Regions from separate parts of the Rhodococcus sp. 05-340-2 genome, predicted to be linked through region 3. Evidence: predicted binding sites of a transcription regulator. Region 3 holds the regulator's gene; each other region holds the start of a gene.

Region 1 (10,386 bases), on a different contig from region 3:
GTCCTGGTTCGGAACCACCTCGTCGAATGCCAGCTTCTCACCCGGTCCGGAACCGGTTCTGTTCTTCCAGTCCGTCGGATTCACTCCCGAGACCACGATGCGCACGCGGACTTCGCCTGCGGCAGGTTCGGTCACCTCGCGATCTTTCAGTTCGAGGACGGACGAGTCGCCGGTGCGGGTGTACACAATTGCTGGAGCAGTCATATCCGGTCCAACGCGCTCGGGCCGCCCCGATGTTCCCTGCGAGGCAATCGGGGTATGCATGACTGGTTATCAGTGCTCGACGAAAGAGGCGTAATCAATGAACCACAACGACCTGCTCACCGACGCGTTCGGCCGCATCAAGGAACTCGTCCACGCGGTACTGGACGACATCCCCGCGGCCGCGCTGACGTATCGACCCGATTCCGACGCCAACAGCATCGCGTGGTTGCTGTGGCACCTGACGCGGGTGCAGGACGATCACATCGCGGGCGTGGCCGGGAGTGAGCAGGTCTGGACGTCGGACTCGTGGTTCGAGCGTTTCGGACTATCGTTCGACAAGTCGGACATCGGGTACGGCCAGTCGTCCTCGGACGTCGCTCAGGTCACCTCGAGCGCCGAGCTGCTGCGTGAGTACCACGATGCCGTGTACTCGAAAACCGTTGCCTACCTGAGCAGTATCTCGACCGACGATCTGGACCGGATCGTCGACGAGAACTGGGATCCGCCGGTCACGCTGGGTGCGCGGCTGGTGTCGGTGGTGTCCGACGACCTTCAGCATGCCGGGCAGGCGTCCTACGTTCTCGGCCTGTACACCCGGCAGGCTCGAGATCAGGCGTAAACCTTCTGCAGGTTCTCCAGCGTCTCGCGAATGTTGCGACGCTGGAACTGCGGGAACGTCTTACCGCTGGTGACGATCTTGTCGAACACGAGAGCCAGCGCGTCGGGCCACTTCTTCCGGTCGTCGGTCCAGGTCTCGGTGACTTTCGTGCCACCTGCGACCGGTTCGAAGTCGTAACGCCAGGTTGCGTTCGCGCCCTTGATCTTCGGAGCGCTCTTGCCGATGGCGTGGACGCGGAACTCGAAGGTCTTGCCAGGCTCGGCCGCGGTGACGGTGCAGCGAGTGACCCACTTCGCTCGGCCGCGCTTGTTGGTTCCGTCGAACACCATTCCCACGTAGGCACTCTCGCGGGGTTCGTGGACGGTGGCACCTCTGTTTTCCGGGCTCCACTCACCCATCCGCGTAGGGTCGCTGATCGCGGCGTACAGCGTGTTCGGATCGGCAGCGACGACGATGCTGTCCGAGACGGTGAGTTCGCGGCTCATGACGAGGCTGCCTTGCGGGCGTTCTTGCCCAGGCCGGGGTGAATGCGAGTGAGCATGGGCACCAACACCGTTCGCGGGGTGATCTGCGCGAAGATGGACCCGATGCGGTTGGCTGCTCCCGGAATCGACACCATGCGCCCCTTGGCCATGTCGTCGACGGCAGTCCTGGCCACCGTTTCCGCGTCCACCCACATGATCGGTGGAAGTGCTTTCTCGGCATCGTCTTTCGCGAATCCTGCGGCCTCGCCGAATCCGGTGTGTACCGGTCCGGGGCACAGTGCGGTGGCGGTCACGCCCGTTCCCTTCAGCTCACCGGTCAGAGACTGCGTGTACGAGAGCACGAATGCCTTGCACGCGCCGTAGCCGGCCTGACCGGGCAGAGGTTGAAAGGCGGCAGTCGAGGCGACGTTCAGCAGTGCGCCGCGTCCTCGCTGAGTCATGCCGGGGAGAAATCGGGTGCAGAGGTCTGCAACTGCGACCACGTCGACCTCGATCATGTTCATTTCCGCATCCGGATCCGATTCTGCGACCGGTCCGAGCGTGGACAGTCCGGCGTTGTTGATCAGGATGTCCGGGATGAGGCCGAGCTCGGTGATGCGGTCCAGTAGTTCGGCGCGAGCGCTGCGATCGGACAGGTCTGCTGCGAGCACGTCGGCTCGGACTCCCCGAGCGCGGATTTCCTGTGCCAAGTCTTCGAGCTTGTCGGCACGCCGGGCGACGAGGGTGACGCCATGGCCTCGGGACGCGAGCACGCGCGCGATCGCGGCTCCGATTCCCGAGGACGCTCCGGTCACGACGGCTGTCCGATCAGGGGCGGGACGAGGAAGGCTCATGGCTCCCACCGTAGCGAACGCCCAATGTGCAGTGCATTCGAACGGCTCTTGTAGGTTAGCCTTGACTTACTTTCAACCCGCTAGTCTGTCGAGAGGTTTCCATGTTCTCTGCTTCAACGGCCGGTCGACGTTTCACTCGCCGTGCGTCCCTCCTGTCCGCGCTCGCGGTGTCGGCCCTGGTGGTCGGTGCGTGTTCGAGCACCGATACTGCCGAGTCGGAACAGGGCGACTCCGGAGAGTTTGCCACCGTCACCATCGACTCGGCCTTGGGCCAGGCTGTCATCACCGAGAAGGCGGAGCGCATCGTCACGCTCGGCCAGGGCTCGGCCGAAACGGCGATCGCGCTGGGCACCGTTCCCGTCGGCGTCGAGGAGTATTCGTGGGGTGCCGACGACACCGGGTATCTGCCGTGGGTTCACGACGCGGTGACCGAGCTGGGTGCCGAACTTCCCCAACAGTTCACCGGTGGAACCGAATTGAACATCGAAGCCGTGGCTGCCCTCGAACCCGATCTGATTCTGGCCCCGTGGTCCGGCGTCACGCAGGATCAGTTCGACAAGATGAGCGCATTCGCACCGGTGGTCGCGTACGAGGAGCAGCCGTGGACGATCGCCTGGGAAGACCAGATCACCGTCATCGGCAAGGCCATGGGGGAGGAGCAGAAGGCGGCGGACGAGATCGAGAAGATCAAAGGCCGCTTCGCCGACGCCACCACCGAGCATCCCGAATACGCGGGGGTGAGTTTCTCGTACATCTACAACACAGGGCCGGGGACACTCGGAGTGTTTCTTGCCGACGAGCAACGCGTTGCGATGGTGCGAGCACTCGGGTTGCAGGTCGATCCGGTGGTGAACACGCTCGACGAGACCGAGGGCACCGACTCGGCGGTCATCGGGTTGGAGAACGCTAATCTGTTGAACGACTCGGATCTGATCTTCACCTTCTACTCGGATCCGCAGAACCGCACCGACACCGAGAATCAGCCTGCCTACAAGCAGATCCCGGCCGTGTCCCGCGGTTCGGTCGTGGCACCGACGGATCAGTCGTTCGTCACCGGCTCGTCCATCATCAATCCGTTGACGGTGCCGTGGGCACTCGAGCGATACGTGCCGATGATCGACGAGGCTGTCGCGAAGCTCGACGCTCGCACGTCATAGCTTGATCGAGCGAAGCGGAGAAACCACGCGACTCGTGGTCGAGGTGATGTGGCACTACCGCGATGACTGATCCCTGATTCGGCCCTATCGATTTGTAAGACAATCGCTTCCAGCCCCGCACCGTGTTCTCGGTGCGGGGCTGGAGTCTTTCCTGGGGTTCAGGCGATGTGGGGGCCTGCGCGGGCGTGGGATGGTCTCGGTTGTCGGTAGGGATCCACGGTTGCGGGCGGGATGAACCACGGGTGGTTGTCGGTGCCGATGAACACTTCCCAGTCGGAGTGGTGGATGAGGCGGTGGTGGAATCCGCAGAGTAGGACGAGGTTGTTCATGTCGGTGGGGCCGCCGTCGCCCCAGTGCCAGATGTGGTGGCCTTCGGTCCAGGCTGCAGGTTTTCCGCAGCCGGGGAAGGCGCAGCCGTGATCGCGGGCGGTGAGAGCTTTACGTTGTTTGGCGGTGACGGTACGGGCAGTGCGGACGAGGTTCAACGGGTTGCCGTTCTCGTCCATGACGATGGCGGTGAGGACACAGTCGCAGGCCAACTGACGGGAGGTGTTGCGGGAGAGGGGTCCCATCCACGGGAGCCACCCGACCGTGGTGCCGTCGCCGAACAAGTCGCGATACGCGCCGCGATCGGCGGTAGGCCCGGCAGCGGGTTCGGTTGCAGTGCGGGTGTTCTCGTCATCAGTGATGTCGTCGGCGTCGCCGCAGTTCTGGAGGTCGGTGAGATCGCGCAGGCTGATGTGCAGGTTCAGATGCGGGCGTTCACCGCCTTCGATGGGGCGATCACTCGAGGCGAGGTATTGGTCGAGGATGTGTCCGAAGGCGTCGGCTCTGCGCTTGGCGGGGCTGCGGTCGTCTTGGGTGCCGTCGGCCGCGGGGTGGGGTTCGGTCAACGGTGAGAGCGCGGTGAGCAGTTTCTCTCCGGTGATCGCATCGAAGTCGCCTTTGAGTACCAGCCGCCCGTTCAGGGTTGTGGAGGCGAACAGTTCGTTGCGGTCGGTGTCCTCGGCGGGTGGTTTCTTGGTGCCGAAGCTGTCTTCGAGTCTGGTGATCGCTGCACGAATCCGGCCGGTGCGCGCGTCGGGCCCGGTGGCGGCCTTGATCAGAGCTTTACGTGCGGCCTCGCGACCCTCTTCCGGCAGGTTCTCCGGGGGTGTTTCGGCGAAGGTGAGGATCAACGCGGCGTGATCGACGGACATCACGCCGGTGTTCACGGCGTCGGCGATGTCGGGAAACGCAGCCATACCGCGGGCGAGCGCAACGATCTTGGTGGCCTTGGACGGTGAGAGCAGTGTGGTGGAGGTCAGCCAGCCGGCGGGTCCGGGAAAACCGAGCTTCTCCCGGCTCACGCGGGTGTCGATCTCGGCGACGAGAGCAATACGCCGAGCCTCCAACAACTGGATCTGGTGGGAGACCGCAGCGGCGTCGGCGAGGAGTTCGCTCTCGCTCAGTTGCCAGATCTCCGTGGTCATGAGAGCAAGTGTATCGAACAAACATTCGACTGGCAACCATAGTGCAATCGAAAACTATTGCTGTGCGTAATGATTCGCGAATCGGAACCTGTCGGTACGTCGTGGTAGAGGACCGGCGGCACCCAAAGATTGCGCGTCTCGGCCACTTTGCTGTGACGAATGCACCCGAACATCGGTGCATTTCCTGATGCGTCAGTACACCTCGCGTTGCCGTTCCTGTTCCAACACCTGCTCGAGGTCGCTCAATCGGTTCATCGACGAAACCTGACGCGCAGTCCGGTGATTGAGCGCCAACATCTCGCGATGCCGGTGGACGAAGGCCCAGTAGCCGGCGGTGAACGGGCAGGCGTCGTCGCCCAGTCGCTTCTTCGGGTTGAACTCGCACGGCTTGCAGTAGTCGGTCATGCGGTTCAGGTACGCCCCGCCCGAGGCGTAGGGCTTGGTGGCGATCACTCCGCCGTCCGCGTGCTGACTCATGCCGATGACGTTCACCGGCATCACCCAGGCGAACCCGTCGACGAAAGCCGTCGCGAACCAGTCGGTCAACGCTCGCGGATCCCAGGAATGTTGCAGCGCAAAGTTTCCCAGGATCATCAGTCGGGGAATGTGGTGCACCCAGCCGCGGTCGCGCACGCCGTCCACCGTCGACGACAGGCACTTCGCCACCACAGCGTCGCCGTCCAACTCCGTCAGCCAATTCGGCAGTGGCTCATGCGCTTCGAGCTTGTTGCGCTCGAGGTACTCCGGCCCCAGATGCCAGTACAGGTGCCACACGTATTCGCGCCAGCCGAGGATCTGCCGAACGAAACCCTCTACGCTCGCCAGCGGGGTGCCGTCTCGGTGTGCGTCCTCGGCAGCGTGCGCCACGTCCAACGGTTGCAGCAGACCGAGGTTCAGCGGTACCGACAGCAACGAGTGCGACATCGTCCAGTCGTCGGCCATCACTGCGTCCTCGTACTTGCCGAAGTCGTCCAGGCGATAGTTCACGAAGTGCGCCAATGCTTCCGACGCCTCAGAAGCAGTCACCGCGAACACGCGAGGTCCGTCGACCCCGACGGTGTCGAGGCCCCAGTCATCGAGGTCGGCGCGCACCTGCTCGTCGATCGCGTCTTCGGTCGGCCACCAGGGTTCCTCGACGCCCAGGGTCAGGCGTCCCTTCGGTGGCGGCGACTGGTTCTCGGCGTCGAGGTTCCATTTGCCCGAGACCGGTTCGGATCCCTCCATCAGCACCCCGAACTTCTTACGCTGTTCGCGGTAGAACGTCTCCATCCGAAAGGTGCCGCGCTCGGCTGCCCACTCCGCGAAATCGGCGCGGGGAAGTGCGAACATCGGCGTCGGCAGAATCTCCGAAACCAGGCCCTCCTCGTGCAACGCGGCGACGAACTTCTCCGCCGCGTGTGAGGTGGGCTCGAACACCACCACGGGCTTTCCGTACTCGGCCAACCCTTCCCGATATGTCTCGGTCTGCAGGTAGGTGACGCGATCACCCAGCTCCTCGGCCAGGTGACGCATGCCCGACAACACGAGATGCAGCTTCTGCCGGTGGTATCTCCGACGCCGGAACACGCGCCGGGACTCGATCATCAGCACGTCTCGCTCGGCGTGCTCGTCCACCGAGTGGAAGTGCGGGCCGAGCTGATCACCGAACAACCACAGAGCGTCCATTCTCGGAGTGTTCTCCCGCAGCGACGAAGGCAAACCAGTATCCGGCTCATGGCCGGCCGGTGAACACTGTGGCCGACCCAGGCGCGCCTTACTTGACCATCGACCGTCCATCGCATGGACTGACCCGATGCACGCTGAGTCTGCGCTTTCCAGAAGGACGTTTCTTCGCTCGTCGTCGGTGGCGGTCGCAGTGGCCGGAGTGGCCACGACCCTGCCGGCGACTGCCCACGCGCAGGGCAGCGATCGAGGCTTTCTGCACGGGGTGGCGTCGGGAGATCCGTTGCCCGACGCGATCGTCCTGTGGACCCGCATCACCCCCACGCCCGACGCCACCCCGGGCTCCGGCGTCGGCCCGCAGGTATCGGTGACGTGGCGCATGTCCCGTAGTGCGGACATGGGCGACGTGGTTGCCTCCGGAACCGTCGCAACCGGTCCCGACACCGATCACACCGTCAAGGTCGACGTCGACGGCCTGGCAGCAGACACCACGTACTTCTACGACTTCCGGACGAGCGACGCGGCATCGGCCGTCGGCACCACGCACACCGCCCCGGCCAACGATGCCGATATCGACGCGATGCGATTCGGGGTCGTCTCGTGCTCCAACTGGGAGTCGGGCTACTTCGGGGCCTACCGGCATCTGGCCGCCAGGACGGACTTGGACGCCATCGTCCACCTCGGTGACTACATCTACGAATACGAGACGGGCGGGTTCCCGGGCCGCGACGGGGTGATCCGCCAGCATTCGCCCACGCACGAGATCGTCACGCTCGCCGACTACCGTCAGCGCCACGGTCAGTACAAGTCCGACCCGGATCTGCAGGCCGCCCACGTCGACGTGCCGTGGATCTGCACGTGGGACGACCACGAGTCCGCCAACGACGCCTACGACGGCGGCGCGGAGAACCACACTCCGGCCACCGAGGGTGATTGGTACACGCGCAAGGCCAATTCCGAGCAGGCGTACTACGAGTGGATGCCGGTGCGCGCCGCAGGCACCGCGACCAACCGTCATCTGTACCGCAGGCTCCGGTTCGGCAACTTGCTCGAACTCTCGATGCTGGATCTGCGTACCTACCGCTCGCAGCAGGTGTTGCCGTTCAACGGGCCCGAGGTCGATTCGCCCAACCGAACCATCACCGGTGCCGAGCAGATGCAGTGGCTCACCGACGGCATCGTCTCGTCGCCGACGCAGTGGAAGATCGTCGGCAACCCGGTGATGATCACGCCCACTCTCATCCCACCGCTCGATCGAGACGCAGCCAGGGCCGTCACCTCGCTTCTCGGAATCCCGGAGGGCGGCCTGCCGTACAACGCGGATCCGTGGGACGGGTACACCGCCGACCGCCGCAAGCTGCTCGGTGCCATCGTGGACGCAGGCGTCGACAACACCGTCTTCATCACCGGCGATATCCACTCGGCCTGGGCCTGCGAGGTGCCGCTCGACGCGGCGCACTACGCAACGACGGAGCCTGCTGCCACCGAACTGGTCGTCAGCTCGGTGAGCTCGGCCAACATCGACGACCTGACGCGTACTCCGCCGCACACGCTGGGCCGGGTAGCCGAGGAGGCGTTCAAGGCGCTCAATCACCACGTGAAGTTCGTGGACCTCGACAGTCACGGCTTCGGCGTCTTCGAGGTCACCAAGACGGCGGCTCGGATGGACCACTGGTTCCTCACCGCCAAGGAGGATCCGCAGACCGCGGTCTACTGGGGAGCGGGCTTCACCGTCGACTCCGGCACCCAGCGCGTCCGGGCGGCGGCACCACCTGCCGGGTAACGCGCCATACTGGTCGGCGTGGCTGTACCGAAAATCGTCCTGTTCTACGTCTTCACTCCGCTGCCCGATCCCGAAGCGATCAGGCTGTGGCAGCAGACGCTGGCCGCGTCGAACAATCTGACCGGACGCATCCTCATCTCCGAACACGGCATCAACGCGACCGTGGGCGGCGACGTCGACGACGTCAAACGCTACGTGCGCGGCACCCGTAGCTACCCGGCGTTCAAGTCGGCCGACATCAAGTGGTCCGAGGGGCTCGGAAACGATTTTCCGCGCCTGAGCGTGCGAGTCCGGGACGAGATCGTCACCTTCGGTGCCCCCGGGGAACTGAAGGTCGACGCCGACGGGGTTGTCGGCGGCGGCACTCACCTGAGCCCGGAGCAGGTGCACGAGCTCGTCGATTCCCGCGGGGACGACGTCGTCTTCTTCGACGGCCGCAACGCTTTCGAAGCCGAGATCGGAAAGTTCAAGAACGCGGTGGTGCCCGACGTCGAGACGACGAGGGACTTCGTCTCCCAGCTCGATTCCGGTGCCTACGACCATCTGAAGAAGTCCCCGGTGGTCACGTATTGCACCGGGGGAGTCCGCTGCGAGGTGCTGTCTTCGCTGATGGTGGCCCGTGGTTTCGAGGAGGTATATCAGCTCGACGGCGGAATCGTTCGGTACGCAGAAACTTTCGGCGACGACGCGCTCTGGGAGGGGTCGTTGTTCGTCTTCGACAAGCGGATGGCGCAGAACTTCTCCGACCACACCGCCGTCATCGGTCGCTGCAGTGCCTGCGGCAATCCGACGTCCCGGTACCAGGACTTCGACGGCGACGCCGGCCGTGGTCTGCGGTTGATCTGTCTCGACTGCGCGTAGACAATGCTGCCCTTCCGGGACGGTCTCGCTCCGCTGAGACTGCTGTTGCCGCATGGTGATTCGGCCACGACCATTGTGGAGTATCTCGAACGTGAGATGCCCGACGACGACTGGCGACGGGCCATGCGCGACGCCGAAGTGGTCGACGAGAAGAGCAGGCCGATCTCCGTCGACACGCGGTATCGCGCCGGCAGTCAGGTGTACTTCTATCGCGTTCCAGCGCAGGAGGTTCCGGTTCCGTTCGAGATCGGCATCCTGCACGAGGACGACGACCTGTTGGTAGTCGACAAGCCGCACTTCCTCGCCACCATCCCGCGTGGCCGACACGTCACCGAAACGGCGACCGTGCGACTACGCAGGCAGTTCGACTGCCCCGACCTGACGCCCGCGCACCGACTCGATCGCGCCACCGCCGGGGTGTTGCTCTTCACCAAGACCAAGCATGCCCGACGGCCGTATCAGGAGCTCTTCTCCTCGCGCAACGTCACCAAAGAGTACGAGGCCGTTGCGGGATTCGATGCAGCACTGGATTTTCCGCGCGTGGTGCGAAGCCGAATCCTCAAAGAGCATGGGGTCATGACGGCATACGAGGAGCCGGGGGAGCCGAACAGTGAGACCCTGATCGAACTGGTCGATACGTTCGGTGCCGCCGCCCGATATCGACTCTTCCCCAAGTCGGGCAAGACGCATCAGCTGCGAATCCATCTGTCGTCGTTGGGAATTCCGATCGCGAACGACCCGTACTATCCGGTGTTCTCTTCCGTCCCGGCCGATGACTTCACCCGGCCGTTGCAACTCCTCGCCCGGGCTCTGAACTTCACGGATCCGCTCACCGGCGAGCCCAGGCGCTTCGTCAGTGCCCGAACCCTCGAGCTCTGACGGCCGGCCATCGTTCGTTCGGACGATTGTGACAATTGGGACGCGAGGTTAGCGTGTCGAGCGAACCATGTCCGATGGAAGAGAAGAGGAGAACAGCGTGAAGCGTCGTATTGCTGTTGTGTTGGGAGCCGCAGTCATCGCCATAGCGTCGCCGGCAGTCGCGGTGGCCGATACCGGAAGCGCGAGCACCGGTAGCGCGAGTGGTGCGTTGGGTGGTTTCGAGATGCTGTCGCGGCTCTGGGAGGCCTGCGCGGTGACCATCTTCACCGGTCAATGCACCGGTGTCGTCGCAACGGACGTGACCTACTGGTAACGCGCGCCCTGAGCCGAACCCTCCGCCGAACCCCTTTAACCGACAAACGCGCGCGCATTCGCCAGACGCTCGCGGAACAGGTAACCATTCCGCGAGCATCCGGCAAACGCGCGCGCGT
Region 2 (10,386 bases), on a different contig from region 3:
GACCGATTCGAGGATGGACGTTTTCGAGACCGTGCGACCGCGCTGCGCGACGAGGAAGGTTGCCAATCGGAGCTCGGTCGCCGTCAGGTCGAGGACGTGGCCGGCGCGGGTGACGACCCCTGCGGATTCGTCCACGAGTAGATCGCCCACTTGGATTGCGTCCGACGATCTGCCGCGTCTTCGCAGCACCGATCTCGCTCGCGCGACCACCTCGTCCAGCTGAAAAGGTTTGACCACGTAGTCGTCTGCGCCGTCCCTCAGACCGCGTAGGCGGTCCTCCAGCCGGTCCTTCGCGGTGACCATGATGATTCCTGCATCGCTGCTCTGGCGGACGATGTCGATCAACGCGAACCCGTCCCTGGCGCCCGGCAGCATGATGTCGAGAATCACGACATCGGGGCGGAAGCCGGCCATCGTGGTCTCGAAGTCGTCGCCGTCGGGCAAGGACGCGGCGGTGAATCCCGCGTCCTCGAACGCGGCCACCAGCGCTTCTCGGATGGGCAGCGAGTCCTCCACCACCATCACCCGGGGAGCGGAACTGTATGTCATTCCTCGATTGTCACTCACCAGCTGAAGTGATCCTGAAGATGCGCCCGGCTTCAGGGTGACTTCAGCTAACGGCGGCAGGGTCGGTGACAGACCGAAACGAACGAGACAGTCCGAACGAGGAGTGAACGTGAACGATCAGACCCAGCCGATCCCCGCCGCATCGAACCCCGAGCCCGCCCCGAGTGTCGGTGCCGACACGGCTCGGGAGAACAAGCCGAAGCGCTGGAAGGGACGGGTGCCGATGGTGGCGACGGCGGCAGCGGGACTCGCAGTCGGTGCGTTGGTTGCATCGGCAGTATTCGCGGCCACCGGGCCCGATGCGTCGCCGGAAGTGTCCACGGTGGCGTCGTCGTCCGCGCTCGGACAGCGGACCGACGGTGGTGGCGGTTCGGATGTCCCAGCGGTCCCGGCAGCCCCGGATTCCGGTGACGGATCGACGGCTCCGGCTCCGGCCGACGGTGCGACTCCGCCTGCGCCGGGTGACGGCGCAACTCCGCCTGCTCCGCCCGCGGGTGGTCCGGGCAAGGGTGGACCGGCAGAAGGTGGACCGGGTCCGGGCAAGGGTGGGCCTGGTGCCCTGTGCGCACCGGAGGACGGCGCGACGCCGCCTGCTCCGCCGACGGACGGTGCGACGCCGCCCGCTCCGCCGACGGACGGTGCGACGCCGCCCGCTCCGGCCGATGGTGCTACTCCTCCCGCACCACCGACTCCGGGTGCTGAGGGAGACGGTGCGACTGCGCCTGCACCCCCGGCCCCGGCCGATGGAGCTACTCCTCCCGCACCATCTGTCGCTCCCTCTGGTTCCTGAACCGACCTCTTCCAGCCCCGCACCGTTGTTTCGGTGCGGGGCTGCAGTCGTTGTGGGGTTCAGGCGATGCGGGGGCCTGCGCGGGCGTGCGATTGCCTGGGTTGTCGGTAGGGATCCACGGTTGCGGGTGGTACGAACCAGGGGTGGTTGTCGGTGCCGATGAACACTTCCCAGTCGGAGTGGTGGATGAGGCGGTGGTGGAATCCGCAGAGTAGGACGAGGTTGTTCATGTCGGTGGGGCCGCCGTCGCCCCAGTGCCAGATGTGGTGGCCTTCGGTCCAGGCGGCGGGTTTGCCGCAGCCGGGGAAGGCGCAGCCGTGATCGCGGGCGGTGAGGGCTGTGCGTTGTTTGGCGGTGACGGTACGGGCAGTGCGGACGAGGTTCAACGGGTTGCCGTTCTCGTCCATGACGATGGCGGTGAGGACACAGTCGCAGGCCAACTGGCGGGAAGTGTTGCGGGACAGCGGTCCCATCCAGGGGAGCCACCCGACCGTGGTGCCGTCGCCGAACAGGTCGCGATACGCGCCACGATCCGCGGTGGCGGGTTGGGTCGCGTCGTCGGATTCGGCTGCTGCGCGTGAGGTTTCGTCGTCGGTGATGTCGTCGGCGTCGGCGCTGTCGCGGAGGTCGGTGAGATCGCGCAGGCTGATGTGCAGGTTCACGTGCGGGCGTTCACCACCTTCGATGGGCCGATCGCTGGAGGCGAGGTACTGGTCGAGGATGTGTCCGAAGGCGTCGGCTCTGCGCCGGGCGGGGCTGCGGTCGTCTTGGGTGCCGTCGGCTGCGGGGCGGGGTTCGGTCAACGGTGAGAGCGCAGTGAGCAGCTTTTCTCCGGTGATCGCATCGAAGTCTCCTTTGAGTACCAGCCGCCCGTTCAGGGTTGTGGAGGCGAAGAGTTCGTTGCGGTCGGTGTTCTCGGCGGGTGGTTTCTTGGTGCCGAAGCTGTCTTCGAGTCTGGTGATCGCTGCACGAATCCGGCCGGTGCGCGCGTCGGGCCCGGTCGCAGCCTTGATCAGAGCTTTACGTGCGGCATCGCGACCCTCTTCCGGCAGGTTCTCCGGTGGTGTTTCGGCGAAGGTGAGGATCAGGGCGGCGTGATCGACGGACATGACGCCGGTGTTCACGGCGTCGGCGATGTCGGGAAATGCAGCCATGCCGCGGGCGAGGGCGACGATTTTGGTGGCTTTGGACGGTGAGAGAAGGGTGGTGGAGGTCAGCCATCCGGCGGGTCCGGGGAAGCCGAGCTTCTCCCGGCTCACGCGGGTGTCGATTTCGGCGACGAGGGCGATACGCCGCGCTTCCAGTAGTTGGATCTGATGGGAGACAGCGGCGGCGTCGGCGAGGAGTTCACTCTCGCTCAGTTGCCAGATCTCCGTGGTCATGGGAGCAAGTGTATCGAACGCGCGTTCGACTGGCAACCGTAGTGCAATCGAAAACTATTGCCCTGCAGAACTATTCGCGATCCAGTACCTGTCGGTGGCGCGTGATAGGCGTTTGTGGAACCTGACGACAGGCGATGCGGTCAATCAGCTTCTCTGGCAACTGTTTCCAGCTCGGCTCGATATGCGGCCCACCATGCTGCGTCGCCGTCGGCCATGTTTTCGTTGCCGAGGCGCAGTCCAACGGAATCGTCGATGAGCTCGCGCACGATGTCCGCATGCCCGGCATGGCGGTTGGTCTCGGCAATCATCTGAACCAGAACTCGGTGCAACGTGACTTCCTGCTTTTCGGCCGGCCAGTGCAGGACGCGTCCGATGGAGTCGAGGTCGTTGGCCGCGATGGTTTCGTCGGCGTGTTCCCAGGCATTCCGGTAGAGGGCGACAATGGATTCCGACGATTCTTCGGCGGTTGCCCACATGTCGGAATTCGGCCGGGCCATGCCCTCTGCTTCCAATTCCGCGAAACGAGCTGGAAACTCGCGACCGAACGTGACGCCGAAATAGCCGTATTCGACGATCGCCAGGTGCTTCACCAAGCCCAGTAGATTGGTCCCGGTCGGCGTCATCGGCCGTCGTTTCTGGTACTCGGTGAGGCCGTCGAGCTTCCACAGCATGTTCTCGCGTGCGATGCGCAGGTACTGGTGCAGCTCGTCCTTCATGCCGTTCAGCTCACCGACGCATGCCAGACGAGAGCTGCGGCGAGTGCGCCGAGTCCGTTCAACGACCAGTGCAGGGCGATGGGCGCGATCAAACTTCCGCTACGGCTGCGCAGCCACGTGAACACCACACCCGCCGCCGCGGTCGCCACGACGGCCAGCGCGATACCGACGATCTGCCCGAACAGTCCGCCGCCGAGGAATCCGCTCAGCCCCACGTTGCCCGCCGTCAGTCCCAGCGAGGATGCGATGTGCCACAGACCGAACAGCAGAGACCCTGCAGCGAACACACCCCGAGCTCCGTAGATGCGGCCCAGCGTGCCGTGCAGCACCCCGCGGAACGCGAGTTCTTCCGGGATGACGGTCTGGAGGGGGATGACGATCATCGATGCGACGATGGCGGCGGAGACGGTTGCGTACCTGTCGGCCATGAAGAAGGGCCGAGTGAGTGGCAGCAACGCGCCGATCGCGACGACGGTCAGGACGACTCCGACGGCTCCGAGCGCGTACAGCGATCCGGTCTTCCACTGCTTCGGCGACAGTCCCAGTTCGGCCCAGCCCAGACCGCGACGGTTCGCGAGGACGACCAGCAGAACAGCGGCGATCGGGACCGTCGCGATACTGGCCCACACCGTGGTGAAGTGCGCGATGAGGTTGGTGCCCACGAGTACGAGGACGACGATGGCGACGTCGAGGTAAGCGTGGAAGGCACGTCGGGGTGCCACGCTCCCGGCTGGATTCACAGCAAGCATTGGATCGAGTGTACTGGCGTCAGCTGTGAGCACCCGATGAATCGAGGCTTCGGTCGAGGCCTTTGCCGTCGTAGATGCGGGTGAACACCACGCCGAACACGAGCCCGATGAGCAGTCCGAGAGACGTCATGCCCACCGAGTGCAGCAGCCCCGCGTCGAGTGAGGCATTGAAGTACAGGATCGAGCGGGTGCCGAGGAAGATCTGGTGCATCGGTTCGAACTGCGCGAGCCAGGTGAAGATCCGCGGGCTTGCTTCGAGGGGGATGGTGCCGCCCGACGACGGCAACGCCAGGATGATGAACACGATCAGATTGATCAGCAATCCTGCCGTGCCGAACGCGGACATCACCGCCAGTGCCGTGATGCCCACCGCGGTGATCGCGAACGCGCCGTACAGCCACAGGGTCCAGGCGTGAGTGATCGGCATACCGAGCAGATGGCTGATCAGCAGATAGAGGGCAGACACCAGCATGGCGAGGACGATCATCACGAGCCACTTCACGAGCAGCGTCTGAAAGCGGTTGATCAGGGTCGGTCCGCGATGGATGTACTTGGGGCCGATCTCTGTCGGTGTGAATCCGAGCAGGCCGTCGACGAGTGCGCTGACGATGGTCGCACCGGTGAAGCCGGCCAGGACGAGCAAGAGTGCGTAGTAGAACGCAGACAGGCCTCCGCCGGTGCCGTCGGGTAGCGGATCGTATTGAGCGACGATCACGTCGATCGGTTGCGCAAGGGTGAGAGCGCTCGCGCCGGCGAGCTGGGTTTCGCCGAGCTGCTGGCGCACTTGCTCGGTGATCTGCTGTCCCACAGTCTGATTGACCGACTCGAATGCCGGTGTCGCCACTCCGGTCACGAGCGACATCCCGAAACTGCCGGCACGTGGGTTGGTGTAGACCGTGATGATCGGCTTCTCGACGTCCCCGGGAATCACGCTCGCCTGAGCGAGGATTCCCATCCTCTTGGTGAAATCGCTCGGGATGACGATGGAGCCGTAGGCCTCGGCCGTCGACAGCAGCGATTGTGCCTGCGCCGGACCGACTTCCCGGAAATCGACCTTCTCCGAATCGACGTTCTGCAGCAGACCCTCGACGATGTCGTTGCCGATGTTGCGCTGCTCGCCTGCGAGGGTGTCGCCCTCGTCCTGGTTGACGATCGCGATGGGGAGGTCGTGGAGATTGCCCCTGGGATCGAGCACGCCGCCCAGGTACAGCGCGGCGAGAAACGACATCAGTGCCGATACCACCAGAATGGGCGCGAGCCAGAAACGCGGCGAACGAAGGACGTCGGCCATCGACCGAGGAGTTCTGTCGGAGGTCACCGGATCAGTGTCGCAAGTTCGGCTCCGCTGTGCGCGGTAGTTCTGCCTCTGCTGGATGCGGGGAGTGGCAGAACGCCCGTCCGACGGTGGCGGCGAGGGCGGCCCGGCGTCGATCGTGCGCGGCAGCGGGTTCGCTGCGGTCGGCTGTATGGATGATCGCCGCCTGAGCCCACGTCCCGGCCAGCGCGATGAGCATCGACCAGATGTCGGCGGCGTCCACGTCGTCCACCAGCAGTCCGGTCCGTTGGGCGTCGGCGATCATCGCGTACTTCTCGTCGTCGTGTCCTGGTCTGCGGTCGAACAGCGGCCCGGCCGGGGTGCGCTCGAGACGTGCCCACGTCAGCAGTCGTACCAGCGTCGGGTCGTCGAGATACATGTCGTAGAGCCTGACCGCGTAGCCCGGTAGGTCGTCCGGGGTGAAGACGATGTTCTCGATATCGGTGTCGACTCGTGTGTCGAACGCGATGTCGAACAGGGCGTCCTTGTTGCCGAAGTAGCTGTAGATCAGGGATTTGTTCGACTTCGCTTCCGCCGCGATGCGGTCCACACGTGCGCCGGCAATCCCGTGTGTCGCGAATTCCTCGGTGGCCGCCGCCAATAGTCGGGCGCGCGTGGCGGTCGAATCTCCCATGGGCCGACCCTACATTTCCAACTGGTTGGTTGAAAACCGTCCGAGCAGCGGCTAACCTTTCCAACCAGTTGGTTACTTTTCGAGAAAGAGTGCACATGCGAGCAACGACCGGTTATCGAGCCGTCGACGAGACGACGCCACTCGAGCGATGGAACTTCGAGCGAAGAGAACTGCGCGGCGACGACGTGGCGGTGCGGGTGACCTATTGCGGGGTGTGCCACACCGATCTGCATTCGACGCGAAGTCCGGGCGACTTCCCGGTGGTACCCGGACACGAGTTCGTCGGCGAAGTGACCCAAATCGGCAACCGGGTCACCGACTTCGCCGTCGGCGACGCGGTTGCGGTGGGAAACATCGTCGATTCGTGCGGCACGTGCGACATGTGCGCAGCCGGGCAGGAGAACTTCTGTCGCGAATTCCCGACGCTCACCTACGGCGGTCACGATCGGCACGATGGATCCATTACTCGCGGTGCATACGCCGACGAGTACGTGGTGCGCGACAAGTTCGTCTACCACCGACCCGAGAACCTGGATCCGGCCGGCGTCGCGCCGCTGATGTGCGCAGGAATCACGGTGTGGGAGCCCTTGCGGCGATGGAACGTCGGCCCTGGCGTCAGGCTCGGCGTCGCGGGAATCGGCGGACTCGGCCACCTGGCGGTCAAGCTGGGACGCGCTCTCGGTGCCGAGGTCACCGTATTCACCAGCAGCGCAACCAAGGTCCGCGATGCGACGAGGCTGGGAGCCCACCACGTCGTCGTGTCGACCGATGCGGAAGACATACAATCACGGACAGGAACGCTGGACTTGATCATCGACTGCGTTCCGGTCGATCACGATCTCTCGCCGTACCTACGCTGCCTCGAGCTCGACGGAACGCTGTGCACGGTCGGCTATCTCGGCTCGACGACGGTCGATGTGCTGGATCTGCTGATCGGACGAAAGAGCCTGGCGTCCGCGGGCAGCGGCGGACGAAAGTACACCCAGGATCTACTCGACTTCTGCGGCGAGAACGGCATCGTCGCCGAGGTGGAGACGATGCCGTCCGCCCAGGTGAACGAGGCGTTGAATCGGTTGACGCGTAACGACGTTCGGTACAGATTCGTTCTGGATATGGCGGATCTGCGTAATTCGTCCTTGTGAGCGGAACTTCGTAGCAGGGGTCGAAGTTCCACTCACGTGCGGCGCCGCCGCTCCTAGGCGGTTGCCCGACGCGGCAGCTTCCACTCCGGACGCACCCAGTGGCAGGTGTATCCCTCGGGGTACTTCTGCAGGTAGTCCTGGTGCTCGGGCTCTGCCTCCCAGAAATCTCCTGCCGGGGTCACCTCGGTGACGACCTTGCCCGGCCACAGACCCGACGCGTCGACGTCGGCGATGGTGTCCTCGGCGACGCGCTTCTGCTCGTCGTCGAGGTAGAAGATCGCCGAGCGGTAGCTGGCACCGATGTCGTTGCCCTGACGGTTCTTGGTGGTGGGGTCGTGGATCTGGAAGAAGAACTCCAGCAGATCGCGGTACGTCGTCTGGGTGGGGTCGTAGACGACCTCGAGGCCCTCGGCGTGATTACCGTGGTTGCGGTACGTCGCGTTGGGGACCTCGCCGCCGGTGTAGCCGACGCGGGTCGAAATCACTCCCGGGAGCTTGCGGACGAGCTCTTCGGCTCCCCAGAAGCATCCTCCGGCGAGGATGGCGGTTTCGGTGGCTGCAGACATCGTTGCTCTCCTAGCTCTTTATCGGTCGATACGTGGGGTTCAACGAACGAGGCGTCGTCATAATTCCGAGTCGCGACTGCGTTCGCCGACCTGTGGTGGGGGATATGACTCTTTGGGGCTAGTAAGACGGCCCGAAAGGGGACTGGGCCGGTGGAGTGTGCAGTGGTTTCCTCGACTACACAGGGCCTTCGTCGGCCGCTCGGTCCGTCCCGCGCCCTGCCACCGCTGATCTTCGGCACGGGGCCGAACCGTAGAAAGTAGAACTCGACGATGACCAATCGCGTCCGTATCAATCCCGATCGAGGTCCGCTGGGAACGGTGACCGAGATCGAGCTCGTGAACGCAGGTGGCGGGAACACCATCGACTTCGATTTCACGGACGAGCTCTGGGACGCTGTCGGTTCGATCGATCCGAACACCACATGTATCGCGCTGACGGCCGAGGGCAAGAACTTCTGTTTGGGCGGCGACCTCTCCGCCTTTTCGGCAGCCGCGGATCCAGGTGAGTACGTGTCCGAACTGGCGGATCGGCTGCATCGATCGATCCGCGCGATCCGCGCTCTGCATGTGCCGATCGTCGTCGGTGTGCAGGGCTGGGCCGCGGGAGCCGGGATGAGCCTCGCGATGTTCGGCGACATCTGCGTCGCGGAGACATCGACCAAATTTCGAACCGCATACGGTGCGGTCGGACTCACCCCGGACGGTGGCCTGTCCTGGGCGCTGCCCCGCGCAGTAGGCCGGGCGGTTGCCCTCGATCTGTTTCTGACCCAGAGATCCATGGACGCCGACGAGGCTCATCGCCTCGGCGCAGTCAGCCGCATCGTCGACGACGGCAGGGCGCGGGATCTGGTCCGGGAATTGGCCGGTGGGATCAGTAGTGGCCCCCGTGCCGCGATTCGTGCAACGACGATGCTCGTCGACGAGGGCGTGAATGCGTCCTTCTCGAACCACCTGGACGCCGAGGCCGCGTCGATCGGATGGGCGGCGGGCGGTGCCGAAGGACGCGAGGGCGTCGACGCATTCCTGAACAGGCGCCGTCCGAATTTCGCGTCGGTCGATTCTGCTGTTGCAGAGCGGAACTGATCGAATATGACGAATTCGAGTTTCGAGGCCGGACTCTGGTGATGTCCGGCGGCAGCCGGGGAATCGCTCGCCGAATATGAAATGACCCTTGCTGCACTGGGTTTCGCGGCGGAGTATAAGGATGCTCAGCTGTCGAGCAACTGCCTGTGGCCCCGAAGCACCATCGCTACCGCTGCCGCTGCCGTGGAGAATCTTCTCGGCGGCAAGGACGGAGTTCTGCACTCACGTTCACCGGAAGTCATGGCGGATGCTGCAATCGAGATCTTGCTCGAGACCAAGGGGGAGCTGAGCGGTCGGACCTCGATCGACGTCGACGTCCTGGCTCGCGCAGGCAAGACCGACCTTGCCCGATACGGTGAGGGTGCCACCGATCTCGTACGACATCTTCGTCGATCCGAGTGATGATGCGAACACGCGTGTGGCGGATACGAAGAATGGGCGATGATTCTGGTTCCGCCTGACCAGCACGCACAGTGCAGAACGTAGCCAACCAGGTGGACCCCCGAAAGACTCGAGTGACGTGAATCAGCACTCTGAAGTGTGACGCACGCCATGCCCCCAAAGAGGTACTAAGACAGTCCCAAGGGGGGCTGTAGCCCTCTTCGGTGGGTGGTTCTATTGCATCGTGCAACACGGACGGCCCCCCTTCGGGCGGTCCTGCAAGCGTCTGGCCAGAGCGGATTCGATCGGATTTTCTTCCTCGAATCCTGTGAGTCGTGTGCCGGAACGTCCGCTTCGAGTCGAGTCCGAAAGGCCTGGATAGCTCTATGACTATGCCTGCTGTCGCCCCGGTCGAGCCCAAGGTGGTGACGACCGCGAAACAGCCTCGGTGGCAAGCCAACCTTGCGGTTGCCCCTCGGGCCGTGGGTGGCTTCTACGCCACGTCCATCGCCACACTCAGGGGAATGTTTCGGCGGCCGTTCCATGTGCGCGAATTCTTGGAGCAGGCATGGTTCATCGCAAGCGTGTCGATCATGCCTGCTCTACTCATGGCGATTCCTTTCTGCATGATGTTCGTGTATCAGATCAACATTCTGTTGGCAGAAATCGGCGCCGTCGATCTGTCGGGGGCAGGTGCAGGCGTCGCAATAATTCGTGAAATCGGACCGGTGGTAACGGTTCTCGTGGTCGCCGGTGCCGGATCGACCGCAATCTGCGCCGATCTGGGGTCGCGGACCATTCGTGAAGAAATAGATGCGATGAAGGTACTCGGCATAGACCCGATCCACCGGCTCTGTGTGCCAAGGGTATTGGCTTCGATCGTGATTGCCGTCTTTCTCAACGGCTTGGTGTCTGCAGTGGGCTTGGTGGGCGGATACATCGCAACGGTGTACATGCAGGGCGCATCGCCGGGGCAGTATCTCACTTCGATCTCCATTCTCACCGGCGTACCCGATTTCATGATCAGCGAGATCAAAGCGGCTGTATTCGGAATGCTGGCC
Region 3 (10,386 bases):
ACGTCAGTCGTACCGGCGACCGAGATCCGTAGAGATTTCGCGTGGTCGCTGTCGGTATGCACCGAACAAGGAGACATTCGTGGAACGCACACTTTTCGAGCCCGAGCACGAGCTGTTCCGGGAGTCGTACCGGAAATTTCTCGATCAGCACGTGGCACCGAACCACGCGAAGTGGGAAGAGCAGAACATCGTCGATCGCGGTGTCTGGGTCGAGGCCGGTAAGCAGGGCTTCCTCGGAACGGCAGCGCCCGAGGAATTCGGCGGCGGCGGAGTCAAGGACTTTCGCTACAACGCCATCGTCACCGAGGAAACCACTCGCGGCGGCTACAGCGGCATCGGCTTCACCCTGCACAACGACGTCGTCGCGCCGTACTTGATCGAGCTGGCCAACGACGAGCAGAAGCAGCGTTGGCTCCCCGGATTCTGTTCGGGTGAGCTGATCACCGCGATCGCCATGACCGAGCCGGGTACCGGAAGCGACCTGCAGGGCATCAAGACCAAGGCCGTTCGCGACGGCGACGACTGGGTATTGAACGGCTCGAAGACGTTCATCACCAACGGAATCAACGCCGATCTGATCATCGTCGTAGCCTGCACCGACCCCGAGAAGGGTGCCCAGGGCTTCAGCCTGCTGGTCGTCGAGCGCGACATGCCCGGTTTCGAGCGTGGCCGCAATCTCGACAAGATCGGTATGAAGGCCCAGGACACAGCCGAACTCAGCTTCACCGACGTTCGCGTGCCCGCGGCCAACCTGCTCGGTGAAGAAGGCATGGGCTTCATCTACCTCATGCAGAATCTTCCTCAGGAACGGCTCTCGATCGCTGTTGTCGCCGCTGCGGCCATGGAATCTGCGCTGGACATGACGATCCAGTACTGCCGCGATCGCAAGGCCTTCGGAAAGTCGATCGGCAAGTTCCAGAACACCCGATTCGTGTTGGCGGAGTTGGCGACCGAGACCACCGCCACCCGCATCATGGTGGACAAGTTCATCGAACTGCTCAACGCGGGCACCCTGACCGTCCAGGAAGCCGCGATGGCGAAATGGTGGACCACCGAGAATCAGGTCAAACTGATCGACCGGTGCCTGCAGCTGCACGGCGGCTACGGCTACATGAAGGAATATCCGATCGCCAAGGCGTACATGGATTCTCGTGTGCAGACCATCTACGGCGGCACCACAGAAATCATGAAGGAGATCATCGGCCGCGGATTGAATCTGTGATCCGCTGATCCGAAGAACACGCGAAGGGCCGCAGCACACTGTGCTGCGGCCCTTCGCGTTTGTCTTCGGTGACGATCCCTACAGCTTGCGCATCACGGTGACGACCTTGCCGAGGATCGCGGCGTTGTTGCCCGGAATCGGCTCGAACAGCGGGTTGTGCGGCAGCAGCCACACCTCGCCCTTGGACCGCTTGAACGTCTTGACGGTGGCCTCGCCGTCGATCATCGCAGCTACGATGTCGCCGTTGTCGGCCACGGACTGCTGACGAACCACCACCCAGTCACCGTCGCAGATGGCCGCATCGATCATCGACTCGCCGACCACCTTCAGCAGAAACAGCGAACCCTGACCGACCAGCTCGCGGGGGAGTGGGAACACGTCCTCGACGGCTTCCTCGGCCAGGATGGGACCGCCTGCGGCGATCCGGCCCAGTACCGGAACGAACGTCGGGGTCGGCAACCGATCCTGTTCCTCGGACGCCGACGAACCGTCGACCGCGGCGGCAGCCTGATCGGCCTGCACCTCGTCGAGACCGCGGACGTCGACGGCTCGGGGACGGTTGGCGTCGCGCCTGAGGAAGCCCTTGCGTTCGAGGGTGCGCAGCTGGTGGGCAACGGAGGAGGTCGAGGTCAGACCGACCGCGTCTCCGATCTCCCGGATGCTCGGCGGGTAGCCGCGCTCGGTGACCGACGCGCGAATGACCTCGAGTACCTTCCGCTGCCGCTCGGTCAGACCCGCACTGATATCGGTGCCGACCTCCATGGCCTTGGAGGTCGGTTCCGCGGCCGGCTTTCCCGCCGCGGCCTTGGTGGCGGTGGCCTTGGCTCCGGTCGTCCTGGAACCCGTCGTCGTGGAACGCGTGGTCGACCTCGTCGAGGTCTCGTCCTTCATGCTGTCGGCCTCCTGCTGGTGTCCTGGGATCCGGTCTGCGTGGTAGGTCTGCGCGGACTGGAGTTGATGGTGTCGACTCGTGTGGCGTGTGGTTTCTGACACGAATCTAGCGTGTATCAGCTGTTGAATCAAACATCTGTTCGACTCGTGTCGCGTTTTCTGCAGACTTTGTCGGAGGCTCGTGATAGAACTTCGAACAAGCGTCCATCGAACGCCTGATCGAACAATCGATCCAACGAGCGAAGTCGAGGTTCCGATGACCATCATCACCGATCGCCCCACCGCCGCCGGTGTCCGTGCCCGGTCCACTGTCGTCGAGCGTCGTCGCCGGGCGCGTCCCGTTCTGCAGAGTCCCATCGGGATGCACGGCGTCACGGCACCCCGTACACAGAGCGCACCGTGCCTTCCGGTCCTCGATCCGTCGTGGTCCGATGTCACCGATCGCGAGGAGGCCGATCGTGAGTTCGACGCGACCTCCGCGCACTTCGCGGGCCAGCCGGTTCGGCTGCGATCGCTCGTGCTGACGGTGTTGGCGGTCCTGGTCGTCGCAGGTGGCCTGATCGGCATCGCGAACCTGCGGGCGGCTGCTCCCGATGCAGGTGCGCAGCCGGTCGGTGTGGTCGAAGTGCACGACGGAGCTCTCGTCGAGTACACGCCCGGCAGATGACCACCGGCCCCGTCGCGTTCGCGAGGACTGAGTATCCTCGACAGACTGCCCCGATGTGCGTGCTCGTCGTCGGAGCATCGGCTACGACGGAGGACCCCTCATGCATTGCCCGTTCTGCAGGCATCCCGACTCACGCGTGGTCGACTCGCGTGAGATGGACGAGGGCCAAGCAATCCGGCGTCGTCGCTCCTGCCCGGAGTGCGGCCGTCGATTCACCACCGTCGAGGCCGCAGTGCTCGCGGTCGTGAAGCGCAGCGGCGTGACCGAGCCGTTCAGTCGCGAGAAGGTCGTCAAGGGAGTCCGACGCGCCTGCCAGGGCAGAGATGTCGACAACGATGCGCTGAACCTGCTGGCGCAGCAGGTCGAGGACGCCATCCGTGCCGCGGGATCCGCGGAGATCCCCAGCAACGAAGTGGGGTTGGCCATTCTCGGTCCGCTCCGTGATCTCGACGAAGTGGCCTACCTGCGCTTTGCTTCGGTCTACCGCTCGTTCAGTTCGGCCGAGGACTTCGAGAAAGAGATCCACGAACTGCGCAAGCACCGCGAGTCCGCCGACATCGACTGACAGATCCGCCCGTCAGCGACTCTGGTCCGAGATCGCCTTCTCGATGCGCTTCTCCGAGACCGGATACGCCGTACGAATCCCTTGGGCGAACAATCCCACCCGCAACTCCTCGATCATCCAGAACAGTTCCTGTACCCCGGAACTGTTCTTTCTGCTTTCCGGAAGCGAATCCAACAGTCGTCCGTACGACGCGTACACCCGATCGAGTACATCCATCGCCGCCGCATCACGGCCCGCGCTGCTCGGCAGGGTTGCCAACCGCTTCGTCGCAGCCGCGAGGTAGCGCGGTACGTCTGCCAATCTGCGAGAGCCGAACTCGGTGACGAACCCGCGAAAGATCAAGCCGTCGAGCTGTTCCCGAACATCGTCGGCCGGCTCACCCGAGGAGGACTGGAGTTGCGCGGACAGTGCCAGGGCAGCGGTCAGCACAGGGCGAACCAGGGCCAGCACCGCGGCGGTGCGCTGCGGAACCTCCGCGTGGACGAGCGCCCTGAGCTTGTCGAAAGCCTCGGGATCTCGAACCGGTCCACCGTGCGCATCCATTGCCTCCTCGACCGCGAGAATCCGGCATTCCTCGAGGAGCGGATCGACTCCGCCGTACGGATTCTGGCCGAGGGCAAGACGTTCGGCGGTCGGCAGCCCGGCCAGCAGTGCCTTGGTTCCCTTCGGTGCCGTCGACAGCAGCAGAGCTCTGGTTCCCGACCTCATCGCTGCTCGCTGTTGGGCGGGGGTGCTCAGGACTCGAACCGCGACGCCCGGTCCTTCCGGCACCAACGCCGGGTACCCGGTGACCTTCTGTCCGCCCACATCACGGGTGACGGTCGACTCCAACCGCCCCAGAGTGCTCGAGGTCCATGCCAGGGACGGCGCACGCTCCGCGTCACCGACCGCGCTCGCGACCTGGCGACCGACCTCCCCGGACAATCCGGTGCGTAGAGCAGCGAGATCTTTGTTGCTGCCCAACACCTTTCCGGACGGATCGACGGCCGCGAACGTCATCTTCAGGTGCTCGGGCAGTGCCGCACCATCGAAGTCCTTCGCAGTGATGTGGCACTGCGCAGCCCGCGAGAGTTCACGTGCCAGGGCCGTCATCAGGGTTTCCGCGCGTGGCTTCATGGCGGCCAACGCCGCGGCGGCGAAGTCCGGTGCCGGAACGACATTGCGCCGCAAGGCTTTCGGCAGTGTCTTGATCAGTGCCGTGACCAGCTCCAGTCGCATCCCGGGAACCAGCCAGTCGAAGCCCACCGGCTGTACCTGAGCGAGGAGGGCAATCGGAATCCGTGCGGTGACACCGTCGGCCGCAGTGCCGGGCTCGAACTGATAGGTCAGTGGGAATTGGATCTCGCCCTGTCGCCATGCGTCGGGATATGCACCGGTGAGGACGGAGGCCGCGTCGGAGTTGACGACGGTGTCGGTGGTGAAGTCGAGCAGGTGCGGGTCCTGTCTGCGGGCCTTCTTCCACCACGTGTCGAAGTGCCGTGCCGAGACCGCTTCCGGGGCGATGCGGGCGTCGTAGAAGTCGAACAGAGCGTCGTCGTCGACGACGATGTCGCGCCGTCGAGCGCGATGCTCGAGTTCGCCGACGTCGTCGAGCAGTGCCCGGTTCTTGTGGAAGAAGGCATGCTGGGTCTTCCATTCGCCCTCCACCAGCGCGTGTCTGATGAACAACTCCCGCGACGCCTCGGGGTCGATGCGGTGGTAATTCACCGGGCGTTGCGTCACCAGGGGAATGCCGTACAGCGTCACTCGTTCGTAGGCCATCGCCGATTCACGCTTGATCGACCAATGCGGTTCCGAGTAGGTCCGCTTGACCAGGTGGGGTGCGAGTCGTTCGGCCCATTCCGGTTCGATGCGGGCGGCCATGCGGCCCCACAGGCGTCCGGTCTCGACCAGTTCGGCGGCCATGACCCAGCGCGGCGGCTTCTTGAACAGACCCGAGCCCGGGAAGATCGCGAAGTGCGCTCCGCGCGCGCCGAGGAACTCTCGCTTGTCACCCTCCCTGAGCCCGACGTGCGAGAGCAATCCGGACAGCAGCGACTGATGCAGGGCGGTCTCGGTGGAGTCGGCATCGGGCACCGTCCACCCGAGTCCACGGGTGATCTGACGCAGTTGGCCGTGCAGATCCTGCCACTCGCGAATTCGTAGATAGTGCAGGAACTCGGTGCGGCACATGCGTCGGAACTGGTTGGAGGACAACTCGTTTCGTTGCTCGCGCAGATAGGTCCACAACTTCAAGTACGCGAGGAAGTCCGAGTTCTCCACGGCGAAACGCGCATGCTTTTCATCCGCCGCCTGCTGATGCTCGGCGGGTCGCTCCCGAACATCCTGAATGGACAGCGCCGCCACGACCACCAGCGCGTCGCGAAGAGAGCCGTTGCCGTTGGCCTCGACCAGCATCCGAGCCATCCGAGGATCGACCGGCAGCGCCGAGAGCTCCCGGCCGATCGGGGTCAGTTCTGCAGTGCCCTCCTTGGTGGCCGGCTTCAGCGCCCCGAGTTCTTCGAGCAGCCCGATGCCGTCTCTGATGCTGCGCGGATCGGGCGGTTCGACGAACGGGAACGCGTCGATCTTGCCCAGCCCGAGGGCGGTCATCTGCAGGATGACCGACGCCAGGTTGGTACGCAGAATCTCCGGCTCGGTGAACTGCGGCCGCGACTCGAAATCCTCCTCGGAATACAACCGGATGCAGATGCCGTCGGCGACGCGGCCACAGCGGCCGGCCCGCTGCCGCGCCGATGCCTGTGAGATCGGCTCGATGGGGAGGCGTTGAACCTTGGTGCGCAACGAGTATCGCGAGATTCGGGCCGTACCCGGGTCCACCACGTAGCGGATGCCGGGGACCGTCAGCGATGTTTCCGCAACGTTCGTCGAGAGCACCACGCGTCGGCCCGAGTGTGGTGAGAACACTCGATGCTGTTCGGCCGCAGAGAGTCTCGCGTACAGCGGAACGATCTCGGTGTTGCGGAGGTTGCGGTCGCTCAGAGCATCGGCGGTGTCGCGAATCTCGCGTTCACCGGACAGGAACACCAGAATGTCCCCGTCGCCCTCGGCCATGAGTTCGTCGACCGCCTGACAGGTTGCGTCGACGGGGTCGAGATCGATCGTCGTGTCCCCGGCGTCGACGGTCAGTGGTCGATAGCGCATTTCGACCGGGAACGTGCGGCCCGAGACCTCGATGATCGGCGCGGGCACGCCGTCCCGCGCGAAATGTTGGGCGAACCGTTCGGGATCGATCGTCGCCGAGGTGATGACGATCTTCAGGTCAGGACGTCGGGGGAGAAGCTGCGCGAGGTAGCCCAGGATGAAATCGATGTTGAGGCTGCGCTCGTGGGCCTCGTCGATGATCAGGGTGTCGTACTGGCGCAGCAGTCTGTCTCGCTGGATCTCCGCCAGCAGGATGCCGTCGGTCATCAGCTTGACGAGCGTCGAATCCGACGACTGATCGGTGAATCTCACCTTGTAGCCGATGGATTCACCCAGGGGCTCGCCGACCTCCTCGGCGATGCGCTCGGCCACCGTGCGCGCTGCGAGCCGGCGCGGTTGGGTGTGACCGATCGACCCGCGAATTCCGCGACCGAGTGCGAGACAGATCTTCGGAATCTGAGTGGTCTTACCCGAGCCGGTCTCACCGGCGACGATGACGACCTGATGTTCGGCGATGGCGGCAGCGATGTCGTCCCTGCGGAGACTGACCGGAAGCGACTCGGGAAACTCGAGGGTCGGCACCGCGGCCCGGCGGTTGGCCACAACCGTCTCGGCGCGGGCGACATCGCGTTCGAGGGCGGCGAACGCGTCGTCGGTGCGGGCCTTGTCCAATCGACGCCGCAGCCGGTTCTCGTCGCGGATGGTGACGTCTGCCAGACGTGTGGCGAGAGATTTTCGCTGACCGGACGGATTCGAGGTAGACATACTCACATCAGGATATCCGTATCGACGCAACCGTCGTGAATGCCGGCCGCGACTGTGCCAGGATCGGCGAATGAGCATCTCGCACGATGTCACTGTCGAACCGCGTACGCCGGTACCGATCAGGACGCTGCGGGTGCTGTTCGCTGCGCTCACCGCCGCGGCGCTCGTCTCGATCGTCGTGGACGGACTTGCCACCCCGACGTTCTCGTTGGTCAACTACTTCAGCTACTTCACCGTGATCAGCAACGTCCTGACGGTGCTCGTGCTCGCGATCGGCGGCGTGATCGATCCGCGGTCTTCGGGATGGCAACTCTTCCGTGGAGCGGTGATGCTCTACATGGTGATCACCGGGATCATCTACGCGGTGTTGCTCTCGAACATCGATGTCGGTGTGGCGGATCCGTGGACCAACAACGTGGTGCATCGCATCATGCCCGTGGTCCTTCTGCTCGACTGGATCCTCGCTCCACCGCGGCGGCACATCTCGGAGTCGCGCAGCCTGACGTGGTTGCTCTTCCCACTGCTCTACGGGACCTACACCCTGATTCGCGGACCCGTCGTCGACTGGTACCCCTACCCGTTCCTCGATCCACGTTCGCAGGGATACCTCGCGCTCGTCATCGGTCTGGTCGTGCTGACCGTCGCTTTCGCGCTGATGGCGCTGGCAGTCAACGCTCTCGGACGGCTTGCAGGACGGTGGAGGTACGGATCGGACTCGATCGAATCGGACTCCACTACTGTGTAGCGCATGTCTTCCGACCTGGATCCAGCCGCCACCACACACTCCTCCGCGCTGTGGCACGGCTTCGCCGACATGGGCGCCGTCACCGCCAGCGGGCCGTTCGTCGTTTCGCGAGGCGAGGGCGCGTACATCTTCGACAACGAGGGAACGAAGTATCTCGACGCGACCGCCGGTCTGTGGTTCACCAACGTCGGTCACGGCCGCCGCGAGATCGCCGATGCCGTTGCCACACAGCTGAGCTCGCTCGCCCACTACTCGAACTTCGGCGACTTCGTTCCCGAGACCACGCTGGCCTTGGCCGATCGTCTCGCCGCCATCGCGCCGGTGCCGGGCAGCAAGATCTTCTTCACCTCGGGTGGTTCGGACTCCATCGACACCGCCGCGAAGCTCGCGCGCCGCTACTGGGTCGAAATGGGACAACCGGCCAAGAAGATGATCGTCGGCCGGCAGAAGGCCTACCACGGCATGCACGTCGCCGGCACCGCGCTGGCCGGTATCCCGGTGAACAAGGAGAACTACGGCGAGCTGATGCCCGACGCCAGGACAGTGGCATGGGACGACGCGAAGTCACTGCTGGCGCTGATCGAGGAGGTCGGTGCAGAGAACGTGGCTGCCTTCTTCTGCGAGCCGGTGATCGGAGCAGGCGGAATCTACTTGCCGCCGGAGGGCTACCTGCGCGAGGTTCGGCAGATCTGCCGCGACAACGACGTGCTGTTCGTCGCGGACGAGGTCGTCACCGGATTCGGCCGCATCGGCGGCAGCTGGTTCGCCTCCACCCGATTCGAGCTCGAACCCGACCTGATGACGACCGCCAAGGGGCTGACGTCCGGGTATGTACCGATGGGTGCTGTCTTCATCGCCCCGAAGATCGCCGAGCCCTTCTTCGCGGGCGGCGTCTGGTGGCGGCACGGATACACCTACGGCGGTCACGCAGGCGCGGCCGCCGCGGCGATGGCAAACCTCGACATCATCGAGCGCGAGGAGTTGCTCTCTCACTCCAAGCGCATCGAAGCGGCGTTGCACACCCACCTCGCGCCACTGGCCGCACACGAACGAGTGTCGGAGATCCGCAGCGGGATCGGTGCTGTTGCCGCCGTGCAGCTCGCCGATCCGGCCGAGGCACTGCCCTTCGTCAAAACGCTGCGAGCACACGGGGTCTCCGGCCGCGCGGCCGGTCAGGGTGCGATGCAGATCTCGCCGGCATTCGTCATGACGGACGCCGAGATCGAAGAGCTGGCCGCGCGGATCCTCAGCGCGCTCGGCTGAACCGAAGTCTGCCGAGCAGCTGCTTCCCCCGCGAGGGCGGGGGAGCAGGTGCCGGTACGGGCTCGTCGGAGACGGCTGCGAAACGTCGATGCAACTGCTCGCGGACTTCCTCGGGCGCATAGGCACGACGCTTGCGCTCGGATCGAACCACCAACGCCCCGGTGGCCGCGACACCGACCATCCCGGCGAGACCGAGAGCCTTCCACACGTTCATCCGGCCACCGTACCGTCACGAGATCTAGGGTGTGGACCATGAATCCGTCGCGAATCAGCCTCGATACCGCAGTCGAGGCCACCAGAACGGGCGACATCTGGATCTTCCGCGGCCAGTCGAGCTCCGATCGGGCAATCCAGGCACTGACCAACAGTCCTGTCAATCACGTCGGAATGGCCGTCGTGATCGACGACCTGCCGCCGCTGATGTGGCACGCCGAACTGGGAAAGTCGTTGCAGGACATGTGGACCGGAAACTTCCAGCGCGGCGTGCAGCTCCACGACCTGCGTGCGGCCGTCACCCAGTGGTCCACGAAGTACCAACAGCGTTGTTGGCTGCGGCAATTGGGCGGAGACCTGGATCGTTCCGCAGGCTCCGCTCCGGCAGTGACGAAGGAGCAGGAAGACGCCTTGCTGCGCACCATCGCCCGCGTGGACGGAACAGCCTTTCCGACGACGGCGGCGCTCGCCGGTCGATGGTTCCGGGGCCGAGTCCCCGCACTGCGGCGCAGCGAACGCGAGGAAGCAGCCCTCGAAACCGCCTACTGCGCTGAGGTGGTCGCCATGACCTACGACGCGATGGGTCTGCTCACCGGCAACAAGAAGGCCAACTGGTTCGACCCGGGAAAGTTCTGGAGCGGCGACCGACTCCCACTCGCCGCCGGTGTTCGTCTGGGCGAGGAAATCGAAGTGGACGTGCCCGTCACACGCTGATCGACGCGTCCGCCGCGGTGCGTCCGCCCAATTCCACCCAGTCGCCGTCGATGGTGGTGCGCAATCGAGATCCGGCTCCCTGCATGATGTTCAGGCTCCGACCGAGTTCGCCGGTCAGCCGGACGGCGGCAGCACCGGTCGCTTCGTCCTCGACGATACCCATCATCGGCGCGAACATGCGCGATCGCAGCGCGCCG

Evidence for each region. The regulator LexA, encoded in region 3, represses DNA repair genes until DNA is damaged. The targets are predictions, from matches to a motif close to CGAACANNTGTTCG.
Region 1: the regulator LexA is predicted to act here: its motif matches at 4,785-4,798, upstream of CH271_RS10620 (HNH endonuclease signature motif containing protein).
Region 2: the regulator LexA is predicted to act here: its motif matches at 2,754-2,767, upstream of CH271_RS09945 (HNH endonuclease signature motif containing protein).

The regions. Positions count from the first base shown of each region.
Region 1 covers NZ_NOYU01000020.1:6,683-17,068, forward strand. The annotation lists gene CH271_RS10595 (NADPH:quinone reductase) at 1-204, opposite strand, end outside; gene CH271_RS10600 (mycothiol transferase) at 302-823, shown strand; gene CH271_RS10605 (SRPBCC family protein) at 814-1,308, opposite strand; gene CH271_RS10610 (SDR family NAD(P)-dependent oxidoreductase) at 1,305-2,141, opposite strand; gene CH271_RS10615 (iron-siderophore ABC transporter substrate-binding protein) at 2,243-3,298, shown strand; gene CH271_RS10620 (HNH endonuclease signature motif containing protein) at 3,457-4,770, opposite strand; gene CH271_RS10625 (cryptochrome/photolyase family protein) at 4,963-6,435, opposite strand; gene CH271_RS10630 (alkaline phosphatase D family protein) at 6,563-8,215, shown strand; gene trhO (oxygen-dependent tRNA uridine(34) hydroxylase TrhO) at 8,234-9,076, shown strand; gene CH271_RS10640 (pseudouridine synthase) at 9,080-9,955, shown strand; gene CH271_RS10645 (hypothetical protein) at 10,053-10,268, shown strand.
Region 2 covers NZ_NOYU01000017.1:62,882-73,267, reverse strand. The annotation lists gene CH271_RS09955 (response regulator transcription factor) at 1-549, opposite strand, end outside; gene CH271_RS09950 (hypothetical protein) at 677-1,357, shown strand; gene CH271_RS09945 (HNH endonuclease signature motif containing protein) at 1,417-2,739, opposite strand; gene CH271_RS09940 (DinB family protein) at 2,880-3,455, opposite strand; gene CH271_RS09935 (CPBP family intramembrane glutamic endopeptidase) at 3,461-4,204, opposite strand; gene CH271_RS09930 (YhgE/Pip domain-containing protein) at 4,224-5,495, opposite strand; gene CH271_RS09925 (TetR family transcriptional regulator) at 5,527-6,153, opposite strand; gene CH271_RS09920 (NAD(P)-dependent alcohol dehydrogenase) at 6,249-7,295, shown strand; gene msrA (peptide-methionine (S)-S-oxide reductase MsrA) at 7,349-7,861, opposite strand; gene CH271_RS09910 (enoyl-CoA hydratase/isomerase family protein) at 8,132-8,944, shown strand; gene CH271_RS09905 (hypothetical protein) at 9,026-9,346, shown strand; gene CH271_RS09900 (MlaE family ABC transporter permease) at 9,850-10,386, shown strand, end outside.
Region 3 covers NZ_NOYU01000027.1:417,620-428,005, forward strand. The annotation lists gene CH271_RS16985 (acyl-CoA dehydrogenase family protein) at 80-1,222, shown strand; gene lexA (transcriptional repressor LexA) at 1,301-1,984, opposite strand; gene CH271_RS16995 (hypothetical protein) at 2,370-2,780, shown strand; gene nrdR (transcriptional regulator NrdR) at 2,881-3,345, shown strand; gene hrpA (ATP-dependent RNA helicase HrpA) at 3,358-7,254, opposite strand; gene CH271_RS17010 (Pr6Pr family membrane protein) at 7,325-7,999, shown strand; gene CH271_RS17015 (aminotransferase family protein) at 8,003-9,262, shown strand; gene CH271_RS17020 (hypothetical protein) at 9,246-9,476, opposite strand; gene CH271_RS17025 (hypothetical protein) at 9,515-10,189, shown strand; gene CH271_RS17030 (PhzF family phenazine biosynthesis protein) at 10,179-10,386, opposite strand, start outside.